3 regions of the Lactobacillus sp. N54.MGS-719 genome follow, and region 2 is predicted to be linked to each of the others. Evidence: predicted binding sites of a transcription regulator. Region 2 holds the regulator's gene; each other region holds the start of a gene.
The links. Region 2 encodes HrcA, which represses chaperone genes, less so after heat shock. Its sites were predicted from a motif close to TTAGCACTCNNNNNNNNNGAGTGCTAA; they were not measured.

Region 1 (4,819 bases), on a different contig from region 2:
CACTAACACTTTCGAAAATTTTATAAATCTGCAATCTTTTGTGCTTCAGCCAATTCTAAGCGACGCACCTTGCGTGGCAAGAATCGACGAATTTCATCTTCATTATAACCTACTTGAAGTCGACGATCATCCATGATGATTGGTCTTCTCAAAAGACTTGGATTCTTTTCTACTAAATCAAGTAACTGATCAATTGATAAATCATCTAAATTGATTTTCAATTGTTGAAAAGCTCTTGAGCGGGTAGAAATGATTTCTTCTGTACCATTTTCGGTCATACGCAAGATTCTCAACAATTCTTTCTTAGTTAATGGCTCAGAAAAGATGTTTCTTTCCTTAAAAGGAATATTGTGCTTTTCAAGCCAAGCTCTGGCTTTACGGCATGAGGTACAACTAGGAGATACATATAAATCTACCATAAAAATCACGCTCCTCAGAACAAATAATTGTATACGTTCTTTAACTTATAACCAGTATAACACACTAACTTCTTTTTTGTAAGTGCCTATTTTATCTTTTATATTAATTTCCTAGTATATCTTAAATAAAAAGCGTGAATTATTTGTGAAGAATTTATTTGTTTTATTTAAAAATTAACAAATAGACACAAAAAAGAGACCAAAACTGGTCTCATTTTGTGATCTAATATGAAAATTACTTGTTAATCTTCTTCATTAAGTCTTCGACTAATTTTTCATTTTCTTCAGCAGTTTCTGAAACGAAGCATGCTTCATTAGCCAATTCCTTAAGATCCTTAGTATCAAACTTCTTCATTAAGCTTCTGATACGTAAGATTGAAGTTGCACTCATTGAGTATTCATCAAGTCCCATTGAAAGTAAGATTGGGAACATGGTATTATCACCGGCAGCTTCACCACACATACCACACCAAATACCATTTTCGTGAGCAGCATCAATAGTGTGCTTGATCAAACGAAGTACTGATGGGTTATATGGTTGGTACAAGTATGATACGTTGTCGTTACCACGGTCAGCAGCCATAGTGTATTGGATCAAGTCGTTAGTACCGATTGAGAAGAAGTCAACTTCCTTAGCGAATTGATCAGCCAAAACAGCAGCTGCAGGAACTTCGATCATCATACCAACTTGTAAGTCATCGCCGACCTTAACGCCCTTTTCGATTAACTTTTGCTTTTCGTCATTCAAAATAGCCTTAGCTTGACGAAGTTCAGCCAATGTACCAATCATTGGGAACATAATACCAAGCTTACCGTATGCTGAAGCACGAAGCAAAGCTCTTAATTGGGTACGGAAGATCTTTTCGTTCTTAAGTGAAAGACGAATAGCACGTACACCTAAGAATGGGTTCATTTCTTCTGGCAAGTCCCAGTAATCTAGGTGCTTGTCACCACCGATATCCATAGTTCTAATGATGACTTGCTTGCCGTTCATGCCTTCGATAACTTTCTTGTAAGCTTCGAATTGATCATCTTCTGTTGGGAAGTCTGAAGAATCCATGTACAAGAATTCAGTTCTGTACAAACCAATGGCTTCAGCACCATTTTCATGTACACCTGGCATGTCATTAGGAGTACCGATATTAGCAGCAATGGTAAATTTCTTACCATCAGCAGTAAGTGAAGGTTCATCCTTCAACTTCTTCCATTCAGCCTTTTGCTTAAGGAAGTCTTCACCCTTCTTCTTGTAGTCTGCAATTTGGTCATCGCTTGGAGCAATGATTGCAGTACCATCAAGACCGTCATCAATTAACATATCGCCGTTCTTAACGTCTTTAGTAATTGAATCAGTACCAACTACGGCTGGTAATTCAAGTGAACGGGCCATAATTGCTGAGTGAGCAGTACGACCACCTACATCAGTAACAAAGCCCTTAACGTACTTCTTGTTAAGTTGAGCAGTGTCACTAGGAGTTAAGTCATGAGCTACAACAATAACTTCATGATCAATTGAAGCTGGGTTTGGTAATTCCTTGCCAAGAAGGTGAGCCATAATACGCTTTGAAACGTCACGTACATCAGCAGCACGTTCTTGCATGTAAGGATTATCAGTCATGCCTTCAAAAATTGAGATGAACTTTTGAGCAGTTTCATCAAGAGCAGCTTCTGCATTAATCTTGGAGTCCTTAATTTCATTCTCAATAGCACCAGTAAATTCTGGGTCATTTAAAATCATTAAGTGAGCTTCAAAAACTTGGGCTTCTTCTTCACCCAAGCTCTTCTTAGCTGTATCACGAATCTTTTCAACTTCAGTAGTTGATTCCTTAATAGCATCCTTGTAACGTAATACTTCTGAATCAACATCACTGATTGAAGATTTTGAGAATGAAAGATCAGGCTCTACAAGAAGATATGCTGGAGCAATGGCAATACCATCACTTGCAGCAATTCCCTTTAAAGTCTTGGTCATTATTCAGCTAAACCTTCTTTTTTCATAGTGTCAGCAATTGCGTCTAATGCGTCCTTTTCGTCGTCACCTTCAGCAGTAATAGTAACGTCTGCGTTTTGGCCAACACCAAGTGACATAACGCCCATGATTGACTTCAAGTTTACTGACTTGCCGTTGTATTCCAAGTTAACATCTGAACCGAACTTTGAAGCAGCTTGTACTAAAAGAGTAGCTGGACGTGCATGAATACCTGTTTCTGCAATAATATGAAAATCGCGTTTTTCCATTATGAATATCTCCTTTAAAATTGAAAAATTAAACTGGTAATAAATACCCATTCGAGTACTAGATTATCATGTTTTTACGGTTAAGACAACAATAATGTAACAGTTTACATCATTTGCTTACCAGTATTCGTCGCGGTATAAACAATAGAACCGCCTCTTTTAGCCCTACCAGTAATATACTGTCGCTTGCCATAATTCCTTATAGTCTTTTGAAGCTCAAAGGCATCTTCAGGTTTGACCTCATACTCTTTGATTTCGCCTGAAACCAATTGGTCCAAAATCTTTTGATAATCCAAAAACATCACCACACTTTCCAGATTTTATAATTTTTTTACACTTTATTCTACTCTTTATACTAAATTTTCAAAAATATTAATATTTTGTCTATCCTTACAAAAAATAAGTTCATTAGTGCTTAGCACTTGACTAAGGCGAGTGCTAATAATATAATTTTGGTACAGTTTAAATGAAAGGCGGTAAGAATATTTGCTTTGCCAAAATTGTCATGAACGGCCTGCCTCTATTCATCTTTTTACCAAGGTGAACGGCCAAAGCCGAGAGATTAATTTATGTCAACACTGTTATCAAGAATTAAGAAATCAACAAGGAAATCTAGAAAATATGAATAACAATAATAACGAATTTTTTGGCGACTTTGATGATTTATTCAACGCATTAAACGGAAATAACAACAATGCCGCAAACAACAATAATATTGGAAACAACGACCCAAGAATGCAAATGGGTGGTGGCAACGGAAACGGTGGTCAAGGCGGCAGAAGCTTGCTTGATCAATATGGTACAGATTTAACCGCCCTTGCTAAGAAAGGCAAAATCGACCCAGTAATCGGCCGTGATAAAGAAATCGCCCGTGTCATTGAAATTTTAAACAGAAGAACTAAAAACAACCCAGTTTTAATTGGTGAAGCTGGTGTTGGTAAGACTGCTGTAGTTGAAGGACTTGCTCAAGAAATCGTTGACGGTTCTGTTCCAGCTAAACTGCAAAAAAAGCGTATCATTTCCTTAAATGTAGTATCACTTGTTCAAGGTACTGGTATCCGTGGTCAATTTGAACAAAGAATGGAACAATTGATCAAGGAATTACAACAAAATGACGATATCATCCTATTTATTGATGAAATTCACGAAATTGTTGGTGCCGGAAATGCTGAAGGCGGTATGGACGCCGGCAACATTATTAAGCCTGCCCTAGCTCGTGGCGAACTGCAATTAGTAGGTGCTACTACTATTAAGGAATACCGCGATATTGAAAAGGATTCAGCTTTAGCAAGAAGATTCCAACCTGTTGAAGTTAAGGAACCTTCAATTGATGAAACTACCCGTATTTTAAAGGGTATTCAAAAGCGTTACGAAGATTACCACCACGTTCACTACACAGACGATGCTATTGAATCTGCTGCTAAGCTTTCTGCTCGCTACATTCAAGATAGATTCTTGCCTGACAAGGCCATTGACTTACTTGATGAAGCTGGTTCAAGAATGAACTTAACTATTCCTTATATTGATAAGGATAAGATGCAAGAAAGAATCAATGCAGCTGAACAATTAAAGGAAGAAGCCTTGAAGAATGAAGACTACGAAAAGGCTGCTTACTACCGTGATCAAATTGATAAATACAAAAAGGTAAAGGATCAAAAAGTTGACCCTGACAAATCCCCAGTTATTACCAGCAAGATCATGAACAAGATTGTTGAAGAAAAGACTGGCATCCCTGTCGGCGATATTCAAAAGCAAGAAGAAAATCAATTGCAAAATTTGGCTAGTGATTTGAAAGCTCACGTTATTGGTCAAGACAAGGCTGTTGACAAAGTTGCTCGTGCTATTCGTCGTAACAGAATCGGTTTCAACAAGTCTGGTCGTCCAATTGGTTCCTTCTTATTCGTAGGACCTACTGGTGTTGGTAAGACTGAACTTGCTAAACAACTTGCTAAGCAAATGTTTGGTTCAGAAGATGCCATGATTCGTTTCGATATGTCTGAATACATGGAACAATATTCTGTATCTAAGTTGATTGGTTCAGCTCCTGGTTACGTTGGCTACGAAGAAGCTGGTCAATTGACTGAACAAGTTCGTCACAACCCATACAGCTTGATTTTGCTTGACGAAATTGAAAAAGCTCACCCAGACGTTTTGAACCTCTTCTT
Region 2 (4,819 bases):
TTGAGCCTTCTTCAAGTCATTAAGGGCATCTTCAACTGGCTTACGATCTGCATCAGAAAGCTTATCCTTAGTTTCCTTCAAAGTCTTTTCAGTAGTAAAGACTAATTGATCAACTTCGTTACGTAAGTCTGCTTCTTCCTTACGCTTCTTGTCTTCTTCGGCGTGTTCTTCGGCGTCTTTTTGCATACGCTTGATTTCTTCGTCTGACAAACCAGATGAACTCTTGATAGTAATCTTTTGTTCCTTACCAGTACCCATATCCTTAGCAGATACGTTTACGATACCGTTCTTGTCGATATCGAAGGTAACTTGAATTTGAGGAACACCACGTGGTGCAGGTGGAATATCAGTTAATTCGAAGCGGCCAAGAGTCTTGTCGTCTGCGGCCATTGGACGTTCACCTTGTAATACGTGAACATCTACTGCTGGTTGGTTATCTGCAGCAGTTGAGAAGATTTGGCTCTTTGAAGTAGGAATAGTAGTGTTTCTGTCGATTAACTTAGTGAAGACACCACCCATGGTTTCAATACCAAGTGACAATGGAGTAACATCAAGCAATACGATGTCCTTAACGTCACCTGAAATAACACCACCTTGGATAGCTGCACCTAAGGCAACAGCTTCGTCAGGGTTAATTGAGTGGTCAGGTTCCTTGCCAGCCCATTCCTTAACTGCCTTTTGAACAGCTGGAATACGAGTTGAACCACCGTTTAAGATAACCTTGTCGATGTCGTTAACAGTAAGACCTGCATCCTTTAATGCATTGTCAAATGGGATCTTAGTCTTTTCAACTAAGTCGCTAGTCAATTCATCGAACTTAGCACGAGTTAAGTCAGCTTCAAGGTGAAGTGGACCAGATTCGCCGGCAGAAATGAATGGAAGTGAGATGTGAGTGCTTGATACACCTGATAAGTCTTTCTTAGCCTTTTCTGCGGCGTCCTTTAATCTTTGCATTGCCATCTTGTCCTTGGACAAGTCAACGCCATTTTCATCCTTAAAGTTCTTGATGAGCCAATCCATAATACGGTGGTCAAAGTCATCACCACCAAGGTGAGTATCACCGTTAGTTGACAATACTTGGAAGACACCGTCACCTAATTGAAGAACGGAAACATCGAAAGTACCACCACCAAGGTCGTAAACCAAAACTTTTTCATCTTGGTCTTTATTCAAACCAAAGGCTAAAGCTGAAGCAGTTGGTTCGTTGATGATTCTTTGAACGTTCAAGCCAGCGATTTTACCAGCATCCTTAGTAGCTTGACGTTGTGCGTCATTGAAGTAAGCAGGAACAGTAATAACTGCATCCTTAACTTCTTCACCTAAGTAGTCTTCTGAGAACTTCTTGATGTATTGCAAAATGAATGCTGAAATTTCTTGTGGAGTGTAGCTCTTGTCGCCAACCTTAACCTTGTAATCAGCTTCACCCATGTGACGCTTGATTGAAACAATGGTGTTAGGGTTAGTAATAGCTTGACGCTTAGCAACTTCACCTACTTGAATTTCACCGTCTTTGAAAGCAACTACAGACGGAGTAGTACGATTGCCTTCTGGGTTAGTAATGATCTTTGGTTCTTTACCTTCAAGAACTGCAACTGCTGAGTTAGTAGTTCCGAGGTCAATACCAATAACTTTTGACATGTATAAACTTCCTCTCTTATTGAGCAACTACAACCATAGCTGGTCTTAGTGTCCGATCTTTATATTGATATCCTTTTTGTAAAACCTGAACAACGTGATCTTTTTGATCATCATTCTCAGCTGCTACTGTTTGAACAGCTTGATGCAATGTCGGATCAAATTTAACGCCTTCAGCCTCAATCTCAACAATACCGTGATCTTTCATGGCCTTTGCAAGTGAATCAAGGGTCATTTGAACACCTTTCTTCAATTGCTTAGACACATCATCATCGGCCTTAACGCTTAAAGCTCTTTCCAAGTTGTCCATTGCAGGCAAAACGTCTTTAGCTAAGCTTTGAGATTCATACTTGATAAGTTGTGCTCTTTCTTTTGAATAACGAGCTTGCATATTTTGAATTTCGGCTTCGCTACGCAAGTACTTATCTTCAAGATCTTTATTCTTTTCTTTTAAGTCAGCGATTTCTTTAGCTAACTTTTGATCTTCTTTATCTTTTTTAGGCTCTTCGTCTTTAGCCTTTTCTTTTTTCACAGCCTTTTTTGGCTCAGAAGCCTTTTCTTTTTTATCTAAATCTTTTTCACTTGGAAACTCTTCTCTACTCACGGCTAACCTCCTCTATTGAAATTTACCGTAATAATCAAGCAACTTCTTGGCCAACTCATTTCTAAAGTATTCAAGAAGGCCGATCATTTGTGAATACGGCATATTTGTTGGCCCAAGTAAAGCAATTGTTCCTTTACCATGGGTGCCGACGCTATATTCAGCAGTCAGCAAACTATAATTCTTTAATAAGTCGTTAGGCATTTCTGAACCTAACTTTACTTTTACTGGATATTTCTCAGTCTTTGGATCAGCCTCACCATCTAGCAAGTTAGAAAATAGATTATCATGATCAATCATTTCATAAAGCGATCTGATATCATTGACATTATGCTCAGATGTGTTGTTCAACAAATTAATTTGTCCATCAACATACATCTGCTCGCTTGCAGCATCTTTTAAAACATCTTCGACCAAATCTAGAAGCTCACTAACATGATCGCTACCGATTTCGTTTTTAGCAAGCTCACTTAAGAATGAAATATTAACTTCATTTAAGCTCTTGCCTACTAATTGATCGTTGATCATGCGTACTGCTTTTTCAATTTCTTCCCCATGAATATTGTGTGGTAAAGCATAAACCTGATTTTGAACGTTACCATCACTCGTAACCAGAATGGCCATCACTTGTCTAGCTGACAAAGGCACAATTCTGAAACCGGTGATCTTAACATCCCCACTCTCAGGTCCTTCGGCAAAAGCAGTATAATCAGTTAAATCTGATAAGATACGAGCTGCTTCTTGTACAATCTCATTTACTTGATGGAAAGGCCGATCTAATTGACTTCCGATTGTATTATAAACGGACTCTGGCAACTGCAGTGGTTCAACCAAATTATCCAAATAGTATCGATAACCTTCGCTTGAAGGAATTCTACCACTAGAAGAGTGAGTCTTTTCAATCAAGTCCTGATCTTCAAGCACTGCCATTTCATTACGAATGGTTGCACTTGATACCTTAATTGGTAATTGTTTCATCACTGTCTTTGAACCTACAGGCTCATGTGTCTGCGTGAAGTCCGTGATTATTGTTTTTAAAATAAGTTCTTGACGCTCGGTCAACATAAATATCGCCCTCACTTTTAGCACTCACATCTCTCAGGTGCTAACAGATTCTATTATACTAAAATTTAGCAATAATTCAACCCGAGTGCTAATTTATTTTGAATTTTTTTAATTTTATTCTTTGCGTTGCTACATGCTCAATAAAGTATTGATCGTGCTCAACTAAAACCATAGCTGGTTGAACATTTTTCAGTAGCTTAATCAACTGATCTTGATTAAAGACATCCAAATAATTCGCAGGCTCATCCCACAAGTATAAATCAGCTGGTTCTACTAAAGATTTAGCCAAAGCTACTCGTTTTTGCTGACCCATGCTCATTTCTTCGATCTTTGTAGTAAAACTTTCTCGTGAAAAGCCCATTTTCTTCAAATTATGGAGCAGCTCTTCATATGAAATCTTTTGTTTTTCCGAAAACTCTTTTAATGTACCGGTATATTCAGTAAAGTCTTGAGGTAAATATGATATTTTCAAGCCATTGGTTAACGCAAACTGGCCTTGATATGACACATCATTTGCTTTACCTAATAGCAATTTCAAAAAGGTCGATTTACCAGTACCGTTTTTGCCTTCTAGAGAAATGACGCCCTTATTTTCAACAATCATGTTTAGATCTTCAAAAAGCTGTTTATCTTGAACCCTCAAAGACAAGTGCTGGGTTTCAAGTAAAGTTTGATGATAGTTTGGCTGGAAGTTAATAGTTAAATCAGGTACATCTTCGATGTTGGTCATCAAACCTTTTTTAGCTTCAATATCTTTATTAATTCTATTAGATAAATTTGTCGACCTCTTCATAATTTTAGCGGCTTTATGACTATAGAATCCTTTGTTGATATTAGCGTGAATTTCATTATCGTGTGCTTTAGCATTCTTTTGATTTTCAGACTTATTAGAATACTTCTTTAACCGTAATTGACTTTCATTAAGTCGTCTAACTTCACCTTTTAGCTTCTCATTTTTATCGCGATTAAATTGATCCCTTTTCTCTTTTGTATCTTCATAGCTAGCATAATTTCCTTGATACAAATGAATTTCAGTATTTTCAATTGCCAAAATATGATCAGTAATTTGATTCAAAAAATCACGGTCGTGGCTAACAACAATGTAGCCTTTATCATGTTTTTTCAAATACTTTGCTACTTGCAAACGACTAGCCTCATCCAAATGATTGGTAGGTTCATCAATTAACGGAAATGCATCCCTATTAGTAAAAGACAGCGCAAGCAAAACCTTAGTTTGTTCACCACCACTCAAAGTATTGAATGGCTGCCAGAGTAAATCCGGATCAGCACCTAATAAATTCATTTCTCGCTCAAGCTCCCACTGTTCAAAAGAAGCTTTGTCTTGCAACTCATATAAAGTAATATTGTCAGGATTATTAATTTTAATTGGAAAGTAAGAAAAAGCTAGTTTACTTTCAATTTTACAGGTTCCCTGTAGTTTTCCTCTTAGTAAATTTAGAAATGTAGTCTTACCTCTACCATTTCTCCCTACTAAGCCTAATTTCCAACTACTATCCA
Region 3 (4,819 bases), on a different contig from region 2:
GCTCTATTACAAGTAGAACGCTGAGCAATTACTAACGCCTGCATCATAAAATATTGTTTCCATGGAATTCGATCATGCATGACTTTGCCCCTTGCTTTTATTTATCTATTCTTAAAGTAGTTCAAGCCGATAGCATCACGAACTTGTTGCAAAGTTTCGTTAGCTACCTTGTTAGCCTTCTTTGAGCCTTCCAAAAGCATCTCGTAAACTGCATCTTCATCTTGAGCAAACTTTTCACGACGTTCACGGATAGGTGCAAGTTCTGCTTCAAGGACCTTGTTTAAGTAACGCTTAATCTTAACGTCGCCCAAACCACCCTTTTGGTATTCTTCCTTAAGTTCCGCAACCTTGTCCTTGTCTGGGTCAAAGACATCAAGGTAAGTAAAGACAGTGTTACCTTCGATCTTGCCTGGATCTTCCACGTGAATGTGGTTTGGATCAGTGTACATTGACATAACTTTCTTTTGGACGGTCTTGGCATCATCAGCTAAGTAAATAGCATTGCCAAGTGACTTAGACATCTTAGCATTACCGTCAAGACCTGGAAGACGACCTTGACCCTTTGGTGGGAAGTAACCCTTAGGTTCAACCAAAATATCGGTGTTGTAAACTCGGTTGAAAGTTCTAACGATTTCACGAGTTTGTTCAAGCATTGGTTCTTGGTCATCCCCTACAGGAATAATAGTTGCCTTAAATGCAGTAATATCTGCAGCTTGAGAAACTGGGTAGTTCAAGAAACCGACAGGAATGGAATCTTTGAAGTCCTTTTGCTTAATTTCAGTCTTCACAGTTGGGTTTCTTTCAAGACGAGCAACTGTTACTAAATCCATGTAGTAAGCAGTCAATTCAAACAAAGCTGGAATTTGTGATTGTACATAGATAGTAGACTTGTTTGGATCAAGACCAACAGCTAAGTAGTCCAAAGCTACTTGGATCAAGCTGTTGCGGATCTTTTCTGGATTACGAGCATTGTCAGTTAAAGCTTGCGTATCGGCAATCATAATATAAGGATCATACTTGCCTGAATTTTGTAATTTTACTCTGTTCTTTAAAGAACCAATGTAGTGACCTATGTGAAGTTTACCAGTTGGACGGTCACCGGTTAATAAAATTTCTTTTGCCATGCTTCTTACTCTTTTCTATTATTAATGTTTATTTTTTATTTAAGTAATTACTTAATTTTAACAAATATTAGGCTATGATTAAACTAATCGTAGGTGATCAAAATGTGTAATCAATTTCGTATACCCAAACTCGCATTAATCAAACAATATCTAACTGAAGACCTAGATCTGCCTTTAGTTGAACCAAAAATAAATGATGAAGAAAAAGACGTCTTTCCTAACCAAACAGCGCCAGTTTTGCTTTATCAAAACAAACAGCTGCAATTAGTAAATAAAAACTGGGGCTATCCTAGTCCCGTCGATGCAAATAAGCCGCTATTTAATGCTAGAATCGAGCGTTTTTATGAACAAAAACCATCAATGTGGGATGAGTCCTTTGCCAAGCAGCGCTGCATTATCCTGGCTAGCGAATTCTTCGAATACGCCAAAAACACTTATCAAGCAGATAACGGTAAGAAATACCATGAACGCTATAGTTTTAAAAGCAAACAACCAATTACGATGATTGCTGGTATTTATGACCATAATAATTTTGCCATGGTGACGACCGACCCGAACTCAGATATGCGGCCCATTCATAACCGGATGCCGCTGGTCATTGAACCAAGCGAACTGCGCCGCTGGCTCTTTCAAAACTTTACCAGCTTAATCAACAGAGATAGTATTTCACTTTCTGTCCAGAAGCAGCCCCACAAAAAATAATTGTTCTATTGCCCGAAAGCATGATAAAATAAAGATATATTGCGGGTATAGTTAAATGGTAGAACGACAGCTTCCCAAGCTGTAGATGCGGGTTCGATTCACGCTATCCGCTCTAACCAAAAAACAGGGATGAATTTTTCATCCCTGTTTTTGTTTTATCTTGTTTTCTTTTTAAACCATGATCACAGTTAGAACACTGCTTAAGATTGCCAGATAGATTGGCATATAAATCGTTTGTGAATATAAATAGCTCCAAGCAAAGAGCATGCCGTAAATTGCTTCAATAATGAAGTTAATGAGTGAACTTTGATAATTCAATACGCTGAAGATCAAACCGGAAACGATGATTCCCACAACGGCAACTTGAACGCTATCTCTACGGAAAGCATAGTTGAATAAAAAGCCCGTTGCTAGGAATTCCTGCAGAATCGGTAAGATGATTCCTTGAACGACGATCAAGAACCAGAACATCCCTGTTGACTGACTCTTAAGATAAATCGTCTGGAAATCATACAGAGGTATTTTGCCATACGCCTGCAAATATGAAATCGAAATTCGAGTAGCCGTCAGCACCAGCGTTAATAAAACTACCGCCGAGAAATTCCCCAGCCACGGCAATTTAAAATCACGCGCAAAAAAGCGATTCTCACGATTATAGCGATATACATAAAACAGTAAAATCATCGCAGCCACGACACCGAATAAAATCAGGTCCCAGACATGCAACGGCGACTTTCTAGTAACAAGCTTCACTACTGCAAAGACCATCAGGTAACAGATTAAATACACTGCATAGCGAATGACATTGCCCTCTCTCGATTCTGGCGTATTCAAGATTTTCACTCCTATTCTGGATTGTATCCTACAAATCCCATATTATACCAAAAAAATACAGTTAATTGAATACAGATTATTTTACTTCCACAATAGTTACCTTATATTCTCCGGCCGGTGCACCAACTGTTGAAGTCGTCCCTGCCTCTTTTTTCATAATTGCTTGGCCCAGTGGTGAACCAAAGGAAATCTTGCCATCGGCTAAATCAGCCTCCATCCGGCCAACAATCTTATATTCTTCAGTATCTTCATCATCGTCAAACTTCAAGACAACGGTTTTGCCCAAATCAACCTTGCCATCGTCCTTAGTTTCAACGATTTCCGTATACTTTAATTGTTTGCCTAAGTAACGCTTAGCTTCAGTATATTCCGTATTTTCTGAAAGGTCGCCGAGCGCACGTGCTGCCTGCAAAATTTTAATTCTGCGTGGACGACCCTTCTTTAAGCGAGCAATTTCATCTTCAATTTGTTTGTAGCCTTCTGGCGTCATCTTTTGAAAATATACCATAATAGTTATTTCTCCTTTTGCTTTTTAATTATGTAAGAGTTTTCCACAAGTGTTAATCCTTAATTTGATCAACTTTTTAATCAAAAATTAGCACTATATGTTTTTGAGTGCTAAATAGTTTAACTTTGTTTCAAAACGGCTACAATAATCAGTGTAAGGAAAAAGAGATCAGATAAACAAATGATTCGCTCCTTACAAATTAACTTAGACAAAAAATGAAAGGAAGTTTTATTTATGGCAAACGATATGATGAATCGTCGTAATGATATGATGGATGCAATGAACGACTGGTTTGGTTTTCCAAGAAACTTCTTTGATGACAGTGAAATTGAAAACATCATGCAATCAGATGTTGCTGAAACTGATAAAGATTATGTAGTTAAGATTGATATGCCAGGCATGAACAAAGATGACATTAAGCTTAACTATAAAGATGGTGTTTTGAGTGTTGCCGGCACCAGACAAGCCTTTAAGGACACCAGCGACAAGAACAGAAACATCATTCACCAAGAGAGAAGCGAAGGCAGTATCTCAAGAAGCTACAGATTACCAAATGTAGTTGCAAGTGACATTCATGCAAAGTATGATAATGGTGTATTGACCATCACTTTGCCAAAGCAAACCGCTAGCGATGATGGCAATTCTATCCAAATTGATTAATTATTAGATAATTGCAAGAAATCTAATAAGTAACGGATAAATAATTCTCTGAAGCGAGTTCATGTTGAACCCGCTTTTGTTTTGGCTTAAAATAGAGATAATTTAAGAAAAAATTAAAAATGAAAAAGGAGATTTTTTATGGCTCATGAATTAACTGTACAAGAGCTGGAAAAGTTTTCTGCAGACTTTAACAAGAACCCAGAAAACAAAGTTATTGCTCGTGCTGCACAACGTAGTGGTGTGCTTGAAGCATCATACAATGATCGCGTTCAAAGTAAATTAACTCGTGTCTTCTCTACTGAACTTGACACTGACAACGTTACTAACCAAAAGCATTCAGGTCGTTGCTGGGAATTCGCAACCTTAAACGTTTTGCGTCACGCTTTCGGCAAGAAGTACAAGGCTAAGAACTTCACCTTCTCACAAGCCTACAACTTCTTCTGGGACAAGATTGAACGTGCCAACATGTTCTACAACAGAATTTTGGACAGTGCTGACATGCCCCTTGATTCTCGTCAAGTTAAGACTGACTTAGACTTCGCCGGCTCAGATGGTGGTCAATTCCAAATGGCAGCCGCATTAGTTGAAAAGTATGGTGTCGTTCCTTCATACGCAATGCCTGAAACTTTCAACACTAATGACACTACTGGCTTCGCTACTGCACTTGGTGACAAGCTTAAGAAGGATGCTTTGGTTCTTCGTCACCTTAAGCAATACGGCAAGGACGACGAAATCGCAAAGACTCGTGAAAAGTTCTTGAGCGAAGTTTACCAAATGACTGCTATTGCCGTTGGTGAACCACCTAAGACTTTTGATCTTGAATACCGTGACGACGACAAGAAGTACCACTTGGACAAGAATTTAACTCCACTTGAATTCTTGCACAAGTACTTAGGCGACGTTGACTTTGACGACTACGTTGTTTTAACTAACGCACCTGACCACGAATACAACAAGTTGTACGGTCTTCCAGCAGAAGACAATATCGAAG

Region 1: the regulator HrcA is predicted to act here: its motif matches at 3,070-3,096, upstream of WS44_RS01780 (ATP-dependent Clp protease ATP-binding subunit).
Region 3: the regulator HrcA is predicted to act here: its motif matches at 3,256-3,282, upstream of WS44_RS02770 (Hsp20/alpha crystallin family protein).

The regions. Positions count from the first base shown of each region.
Region 1 covers NZ_LARO01000005.1:35,271-40,089, reverse strand. The annotation lists gene spxA (transcriptional regulator SpxA) at 21-419, opposite strand; gene ptsP (phosphoenolpyruvate--protein phosphotransferase) at 655-2,388, opposite strand; gene WS44_RS01790 (phosphocarrier protein HPr) at 2,388-2,654, opposite strand; gene WS44_RS01785 (hypothetical protein) at 2,759-2,950, opposite strand; gene WS44_RS01780 (ATP-dependent Clp protease ATP-binding subunit) at 3,141-4,819, shown strand, end outside.
Region 2 covers NZ_LARO01000006.1:24,153-28,971, reverse strand. The annotation lists gene dnaK (molecular chaperone DnaK) at 1-1,638, opposite strand, end outside; gene grpE (nucleotide exchange factor GrpE) at 1,655-2,239, opposite strand; gene hrcA (heat-inducible transcriptional repressor HrcA) at 2,252-3,301, opposite strand; gene abc-f (ABC-F type ribosomal protection protein) at 3,390-4,819, opposite strand, start outside.
Region 3 covers NZ_LARO01000008.1:44,150-48,968, forward strand. The annotation lists gene WS44_RS02740 (ComE operon protein 2) at 1-80, opposite strand, end outside; gene trpS (tryptophan--tRNA ligase) at 102-1,124, opposite strand; gene WS44_RS02750 (SOS response-associated peptidase family protein) at 1,227-1,826, shown strand; tRNA gene WS44_RS02755 (tRNA-Gly) at 1,868-1,938, shown strand; gene WS44_RS02760 (CPBP family intramembrane glutamic endopeptidase) at 1,998-2,660, opposite strand; gene greA (transcription elongation factor GreA) at 2,737-3,168, opposite strand; gene WS44_RS02770 (Hsp20/alpha crystallin family protein) at 3,403-3,828, shown strand; gene WS44_RS02775 (C1 family peptidase) at 3,967-4,819, shown strand, end outside.